DNA from 2 places in the Brachybacterium sp. JB7 genome. Region 2 is predicted to be linked to the other one. Evidence: riboswitches for the same ligand, from Rfam matches in the RefSeq annotation. Region 2 holds a riboswitch; the other holds the start of a gene.
What was found. Region 2 has a riboswitch for thiamine pyrophosphate ahead of CIK81_RS06725 (ECF transporter S component). Riboswitches for the same ligand answer to the same signal wherever they lie in the genome.
Positions count from the first base shown of each region.

Region 1: it holds a riboswitch for thiamine pyrophosphate, as region 2 does, so the genes downstream of both, thiM (hydroxyethylthiazole kinase) here and CIK81_RS06725 (ECF transporter S component) in region 2, are expected to answer to the same signal.

Region 1 is NZ_QPGN01000008.1:24,694-28,710, reverse strand. It holds gene CIK81_RS11080 (calcium:proton antiporter) at 1-260, opposite strand, end outside; gene CIK81_RS11075 (hypothetical protein) at 572-1,606, opposite strand; TPP riboswitch at 1,834-1,933, shown strand; gene thiM (hydroxyethylthiazole kinase) at 1,925-2,797, shown strand; gene thiE (thiamine phosphate synthase) at 2,794-3,591, shown strand; gene thiD (bifunctional hydroxymethylpyrimidine kinase/phosphomethylpyrimidine kinase) at 3,588-4,017, shown strand, end outside.
Region 2 is NZ_QPGN01000004.1:39,473-43,489, reverse strand. It holds gene CIK81_RS06735 (M13 family metallopeptidase) at 1-1,497, shown strand, start outside; gene CIK81_RS06730 (hypothetical protein) at 1,503-2,057, shown strand; TPP riboswitch at 2,088-2,195, shown strand; gene CIK81_RS06725 (ECF transporter S component) at 2,243-2,824, shown strand; gene CIK81_RS06720 (ABC transporter ATP-binding protein) at 2,802-4,017, shown strand, end outside.

The DNA.
Region 1 (4,017 bases), on a different contig from region 2:
CCGCCGGCCGCGATCACGATGACCGCGACGATCGCTGCGAGCACGAGCACCAAGGCGATCCCCGGAAGCGGGCCTGCGAGCCACGGGGCGGCCACCGCGAGAGCGCCGACCCCGAGCCAGCCCAGGGCGAGGCGTCCGAGAGCGGAACGGGTGAGCACGGCGCGTCGCAAGGAGCGGCCGGTCAGAGCGCGAGAGTCCTCCGGCTGCTGCGCGGAGTCCGCAGAGCCCGTGGAGGGCGTCGAGGAGGGGAGAGGCGGCATGGACGGCATGATCCAGATCCTGTTCCGAGGCCGTCCTCATCGGGTTCTCGTGGGTCGGGTCGTCCCGGCCAAGGCGCCTGCGTGACCTGTGCGGCGCACCGCCCACGGTAGCGGAACGTGCAGGCGACGGGGAGGGGTGGGGCGGAGCTGGTGAGCGATCTGACCAGCAGAGGGACCAGAGCGCCCCGGAGGCGCGGCGGCGTCCGGGGCGGATCACGCAACGCAGCACGAGGTGCACCGAGCGGCGACCAGCGCGGCGGGCAGCGCGCCGGGCGGCGAGCGTCGGGGTAGCTCGGTCGGAGTCGTCGGGCTCAGCCGGCGTCGCTGCGCGCGATGCCCACGAGCAGACCCTGGTCGTTGTCGACGTAGGTGCCCGGGGCGACGTGGAGCGGGTAGGTCTCGCCGTCGGCCGTTTCGCCGGTGCACGGCGACGGCTCGAAGGCCTCGAAGCTCAGCCCGTCCTCACAGGTCACGGACTCCCAGTCCGCCTCGGCGACCGGCACGTATGCGTTCTCCGAGGTGAGCGTCTGCAGGGTGCTCTCCTCGAGCTCCTGGGCGCTGAGGTCCTCCGAGCCGAACATGGAGCCGAAGCCCAGCCCGGTGAGCTCGGTGCCCTCGTCCAGCAGCACGTCTGCGGGGCCGGTCAGGCCGTCTCCCGTCGTGAACAGCACCGCCACGGCGCCGCCCTCGCCGAGCTCCCCGGTTACGGGGACCCGCGCTGCCTGGGCGGTCCACTCCTGCTCCGGCTCGGTCATGTCCATGCTCGCCGGGCCCGTGCACGTGGCGCTCCGGCCGGGCGCGAGCTCCAGCTCCTCCTCACAGGTCGCCGTGCCGTCGAACGGCTCGGCGAGCGTCGTGGCGAGCTCGTCCGGTGAGAGCACGGGCCAGCCGTCGCCGGTCTGGTCGTCGCCCGGCAGATCCGTCACGAGCATGATCTGCGTGCGGCCGTCCGCGGCATCGTCCCCCTCGCTGCCGCTCCCGTCGCCGGTTCCCTCTTCACCCTCCTGCCCGCTTCCGTCCGCGTCGGCCGGATCCCCGGCCCCCGCACCCACCCCATCGTCCTGAGCGGAGCCGCCGTCTGAACTGCCCGTACTGCCCGAGCTGCCCGCGTCGTCGGCCTCCGTCGTGTCCTCGGAATCCTCGTCGGACCCGTCGCCGTTTCCCCCGTCGGAGGCCTCCATCGGCTGCTCCTGGGCGTCACCGCCACCGTCGTCCGCGCTGCCGTCGTCGTCGGCGCTGCCCCCGCAGGCCGACACGCTCAGCAGAGCGGCTCCGGCCAGGACGGCCAGCGCGGTGCGAGTGCCGGTGCGAGCGCGAGCGCGACGCGCTGTGCTGTTCGCGGTCATGGTGTTCCCCCTCGTGTCAGCGGATGGCTGGCCCCGTCCGAGCCTTCTGGTGATGCGTCTGGTGACGCGCTTGGCGCAGCGTCTCGCGATGCATCTGGCAGTACGCCGACTCGAAGGGATCCGCGTCACACCGTGCCAAAAGGTCAAGGGTCGGTCAAGGTTTACCCAAGAGTCTTTGGTGACCTGTCTGTGGAGATCCTGTGTGCGGGCCCCTGCTAGAGTCGCCGACCAGTGACACGGGGTGCCGTCGGGACGCGACGGCTGAGATCAGACCCGTCGAACCTGCTCGGGCCCACACCTGCGAAGGGATCGTCATCCATGGAGAACTCCACGCCGTCCGCTGAGGCGGCGCGCCCCGCTGCGGCGGTGCGCCTCGAACGCGCCCTGACCGCGCTGCGCGACCGGGGGCCGCTGGTCCAGTGCCTCACCAACACCGTCGTCCAGCAGATCACGGCCGACGTGCTGCTCGCGATCCGCGCGGCACCCGCGATGGTGGACCACCCGCAGGAGGCGCCCGTCTTCGCCGCAGTGGCCGACGGGATCCTCGTGAACACCGGCACCGTCTCTCCCGCCCAGGTCGAGGCCATGCCCGCCGCCGCCCGAGCCGCGCGCGACGCCGGGCGGCCCTGGGTGCTCGACCCGGTCGCCATCGGGTCGCTGCCGGTGCGGACCCCGCTCGCCCACGAGCTGCTCGAACTCGGCCCCACCGCCATCCGCGGCAACGCCTCGGAGATCGCTGCGCTCGCCGGCACCGGCCGCGGAGGCCGCGGCGTGGACTCCACCGACTCGGTCGACGCCGTGCTCGAGGCGGCCCACGACCTCGCCGAACGCAGCGGTGCCGTGGTGGCCGTCTCCGGGGAGCGCGACGCGATCGTCTCCCGCCACCGGACCACACTGCTGACCAGCGGTGATCCGCTGATGACCCGCGTGATCGGCACCGGATGCTCGCTCGGCGCCAGCTGCGCGGCAGTGCTCGGCGCGACCCGGGACACCGACCTCACCGCGCATGACGCCGTGCTCGCGGCCCACGCCCTGCTCGGCGCGGCCGGAACCCGCGCGGCGCGGACGGCCGAGGGCGTCGGCTCCTTCGCGGTCGCCTGGCTCGACGCGCTGGACGCCCTGACCCCGGCCGACGTGCTGGGCATCGTGCAGCTCGACGAGCGCGGGATCTCCCCGGCGGCCGGCGCATGACCCGCCCGTCCCTGCGCGCAGCGCACGAGTGCGACCTGCGGCTCTACCACGTCACCGACTCCGCGCTCTCCGGCGGCATCGGAGCCGTGCCCGCCGTGGTCCTCGCCGCCGTGCGCGGCGGGGCCGGCATGATCCAGCTGCGGGACAAGGACGCCACGGACGCCGACCTCGTCGAGCTCGTGGAGGAGTGCCGACGAGTGCTCGGAGCGCAGCTCGGAGCCCGCGCCGCGCAGATCCCGCTGGTGGTCGACGACCGCCTCGCGGTGGCCGAGCAGACGCGCTGCCACCTCCACGTGGGCCAGGACGACGCCACGCCGGCGCATGCCCGTGAGGTGCTCGGCCCGGACCTCATGATCGGGCTGTCCACCGGAACCCCTGCTCAGGTGCGCGAGGCGCTCGCAGCAGGTGAGGCCGACCTCCTCGGCATCGGACCGATCCACTCGACCGCCACCAAGACCGATGCCGCAGCGCCGCTGGGCATCGACGGGCTGACCGCCTGCCTCGCGCCCTGGCACGAGGCGGCCCGGACGGAGGGATCCCCGCTGCCGCGCACCGTCGCGATCGGCGGGATCGACGAGACCGCTGCCGCGCCCATCGCGGCGACCGGCGTCGAGGGGATCTGCGTCGTCTCGCAGATCGCCGGCGCGGCGGACCCGCAGGCGGCATCCGCCCGGCTGCTGGCCGCCTTCACCCGCGGAGCCGGGCAGGCCAGCAACTCCGGACACGGACCAGCAGGCGGGCCGAGAATCGGACACAGAATCGGACACGGAATCGGGCAGGAGGATCAGGCATGACGGCATGGCGACCGCCCACCGCGCTGACCATCGCGGGCTCGGACTCCGGAGGCGGGGCCGGGATCCAGGCCGATCTGAAGACCTTCTCCGCGCTCGGCGTCTTCGGCACGACGGCCCTCACCGCGCTCACCGCGCAGAACACCCTGGGCGTGCAGGCCGTGATCCCCGTCGGCGGGGAGGCCGTGGGGCAGCAGATCACGAGCGTCCTGGACGACATCCCGGTCGACGCCACGAAGATCGGCATGCTCGCCTCCGCCGACGTGGTCGCCGCGGTGATCTCCGCGATCGAGGCCAGGCCCGAGCAGTTCGGCCGCATCGTGCTGGACCCCGTCATGATCGCCACCAGCGGGGACGCCCTGCTGGAAAACGAATCCACCACGCTCCTGCGCGAGAGGCTGCTGCCGCTGGCCCACGTGCTCACCCCGA
Region 2 (4,017 bases):
GACTACGCCGAGATCCGCTCGGCCTATGTCACCCACCTCGCGAACATGGCCCGGCTCGCCGATCTGCCCGGCCGCCCCGGCCTGCGCGGCGAGGACGCCGAGGGCCTCGCCGCCGCGGTGATGGACTTCGAGACCCGCCTGGCCGCCTGCCACGCCGACGTCGTGCGTCTGCGGGACCGCGAGAAGTCGTACAACCCGATGGACGCCGCGCAGCGGCGCGAGCTGGCCCCGCAGTTCCCTTGGGACGCGTACATCGAGGGCACCGGCGCCCCCGCGAAAGCCTTCGAGGTCGTCTCCGTGGGCCAGCCCGAGTTCGTCTCCGCCGCGGCGGAGCTGCTGGCCGCCGAGGACCTCGACGTGCTGCGCAGCTGGCTCGCGCTGCACACCGTCGGCTCCTACGCGCCGTACCTGCCTGCGGCTCTGGTCGACGAGGACTTCGCGTTCTCCGGGCGCGTGCTGTCCGGCGCGGAAGAGCTGCGCGAGCGCTGGAAGCGGGGCGTCGGCTTCGTCGAGGGGGTCGCGGGCTTCGCCGTCGGCCGCGAGTACGTCTCCCGTCACTTCCCGCCCGCGCACAAGGAGCGCATGACCGTGCTGGTGGATGCGCTCATGGACGCCTACCGCAGCTCCATCCAGTCGCTCGAGTGGATGACGCCGGCCACGCGGGACAAGGCCCTGGCGAAGCTCGAGAAGTTCACCCCGAAGATCGGCTACCCCGACGAGTGGCGCGACTACGAGGGACTCGACGTGGTGCCGGGCGACCTGGTCGCCACGGTGCGCTCGGCTCGTCGCTTCGACGCGGACTTCGAGTACGCCAAGGTGGGCGGTCCGATCGACGAGCACGAATGGCACATGTCCCCGCAGACGGTCAACGCCTACTACAACCCCGGCCGCAACGAGATCGTGTTCCCCGCCGCGATCCTGCAGCCGCCGTTCTTCGATGCCGAGGCCGAGGATGCGGTGAACTTCGGCGGCATCGGCGCGGTGATCGGCCACGAGGTCGGCCACGGCTTCGATGACCAGGGCTCCAAGTACGACGGTGACGGCAACCTCGCCTCCTGGTGGACGATCGAGGACCGCGAGGCCTTCGACGAGCGGGCCGCCCGCCTGATCACCCAGTACTCCCAGCTCTCCCCGCGCGAGCTCGAGGACACCCACCGCGTCAACGGCGCCCTCACGATCGGCGAGAACATCGGCGACCTCGGCGGCCTGTCGATCGCGGTCAAGGCCTACCGCGGCAGCCGCACCCCGGAGCAGGCCGCGGCGGAGCTCGACGGCTTCACCGGCCTGCAGCGCGTGTTCCTGTCCTGGGCGACGGTGTGGCGCGGCAAGAACCGCATCCAGGAGGCGATCCGTCGCCTCGCCGTGGACCCGCACGCGCCCATGGAGTTCCGCTGCAACACGGTGGTCGGGAACCTCCAGGAATTCCATGACGCCTTCGACGTGCGCGAGGGCGATGGGATGTACCGCGCCCCCGAGGACCGCGTGACGATCTGGTGAGCCGGATGCCGTTCTACGTCGGCACCACGCGACCCTCCAGGATCGGCTGGACCCGCATCGGGCTGACGGTCGTGGCCGGGCTGATCGCCACGCTGCTGATGGCCTCGCGCAGCAGCGTGGCCGCCGGGCTGCTGGTCGCCATGGTCTTCGCCCTGCTGACCCTGTGGACCTGGATGGGCCAGCACACCCGGTTCGTCGTCGACGAGCGCGGGGTCACCGTGAGCCTCGGCGGGTTCCTGCCGCGCAGGCCCTGGCCGCTCGAGGACTTCCGCACCGTCCAGTACCGCACGGTGCCGGCTTCCTCGGCCGGGGTCACGCTGGGCGGCTACGGCTGGCGTCGCGGCACGGCGACGTCCTCCACCCCGGAGGAGATCACGCCCCTCGGCGATCGCAAGATCTTCACCACCGGGGAGGTGCGCCAGCCGTACCGGATGATGGTGACCCGGCCCGGCACCCTGATCGAGATCATCGGACGCTCCGGCACGAACTATCTGCTCAGCCCGGACGACCTCGACGGGACGGCCGAGGCGCTCGGCCAGGCGATCCGCGCGCACCGCTGAGCGCGGGAACCGGCTAGACTCGGCGTCGTCATCCACTGACAGGGGAGCACCGCCGTGGTGCTGAGAGTGCGCGATTCAGCGCAGACCCTCGAACCTGATCCGGCTCGCACCGGCGTAGGGAGTCGGGATTTCCGCAGGGCACCCTCGGTGCCATGCGCCCCTTCCGTGTTGTGGAAGGAGAAGTGATGACTCGTTTCCGTACTGTCGACCTGCTGGTCACCGTGCTCATCGGGGCCGCCTTCGGCGTCGCGTTCCTGGGATACGGCCAGCTGTACACGCTGATCGGGCCGCTCACGGCCGTCTTCAAACCGGCAGAGGGGCTGCTCGCCGGAATCTGGTTCCTGCCGGCCGTGCTCGCCGCCCTGATCGTGCGCAAGCCGGGCGCGGCCCTGCTCGCCGAGATGATCGCGGCCGTGCTCGAGATGCTGCTGGGCGGCCAGTGGGGCTGGGGCACCGCGGTCTCGGGACTCCTGCAGGGAGGCGGCGTCGAGCTCGCCTTCGCGCTGCTGCGCTACCGCCGCTTCACCCTGCCCGTCGCGATGCTCGGCGGAGCGTGCGCGGGCATGCTCGAGTGGGTCTGGGAGCGTTTCGCCTACTACCCCGAGATGAGCTGGACGTTCGCGGTCATGCTGCTCGCAGCCTTCCTGCTCTCCGGCGCTGTCCTCGGTGGCGCGCTGGGCTGGGCGGCCTCGCGGGCGCTCGCGGCGACCGGCGCCGTGGACTCCCTCGCCTCAGGGCGTGAGCATGCGCGCACCGTCGAGGCCTGAGACCGCTCCCGCCGCGCTCCGCCTGCAGGGACTGACCTGGCGGCCGCTGACGCGGCGCGAACCCACCATCGCAGGGCTGGACCTCGAGATCCCCGCCGGTCAGCGCGTACTGCTGGCGGGAGCGAGCGGCAGCGGGAAGTCCACCGTTCTGCGGGCCCTCGCCGGACTCCTGGATCCGGAGACCGGGGAGGGCAGCGGGCTCGCTCCGGCGCCGGCCCGTCCGGGAGAGCGGGGCCTGCTGCTGCAGAACCCTGCCCATGCCCTGGTCGCCGCGAGCGTCGGCCGCGATGCCGCCTTCGGACCCGAGAACGCGGCGCTCCCCCGCTCGGAGATCCGTGCGCGTGCCGATGATGCGCTCGCCGCGGCCCGGGTGGACCTGGATCCGTCTCGTGCGCCGTTGGAGGCGAGCGGCGGTCAGCAGCAGCGCGTGGCCCTGGCCGGGGCGCTCGCGCTGGGCCCCGACCTCCTGCTGCTGGACGAACCGACCAGCATGCTCGATGCAGCAACCTCCCAGCAGGTGCGCACGGCGATCCTCGAGGCGGCCCGGGACCGCACCCTGGTGCTGGCCGAGCACCGCATCGAGCCGTGGCTCCCTCACGTGGATCGTCTGGTGGTCCTGGGCCCGCAGGCGGAGGTGCTCGCCGATGGGGAGCCCCTCGCGCTCCTGCGCGAGCGGCGGGCGCTGCTCGTCGAGGCCGGGGTGGTCGAGGAGAACGGCGACCGGTCGACGTCCGCCGACGGGGCTGCCGGGGCTGCTCACGACGGCCCGGTCGTGGCGGCTCTGCGCGGGGTGACCGTGCCCGCACGCGGCCTCCGGGACACGATCGATCTCGAGGTGCCCTCGGGGCGGATCACCGTGCTGACCGGTCCGAGCGGCGCGGGCAAGACGACGGCGCTGCGGGTGATGCTGGGGGCGACGGCCCCGGCGACCGGCAGCGTCAAGCGGCCCGAGCGGGAGCGCATCGCGAGCGTCCCCCAGAACCCCGAGCACTCCTTCGTCGCACGCACCGTGCGGGAGGAGGTGCTCGCCTCCCCGTGGGCGGGCGACGAGCAGTTCGCCGCCCAGCTGCTGGACCGCTCCGGACTCGCCCATCTCGCCGGTGCCCATCCCTCCCGCCTGTCCGGAGGCGAGCAGCGACGCGTCGCGATCGTCGCCGCCCTGGCCCAGCGGCCGTCCCTGCTCGCGCTCGACG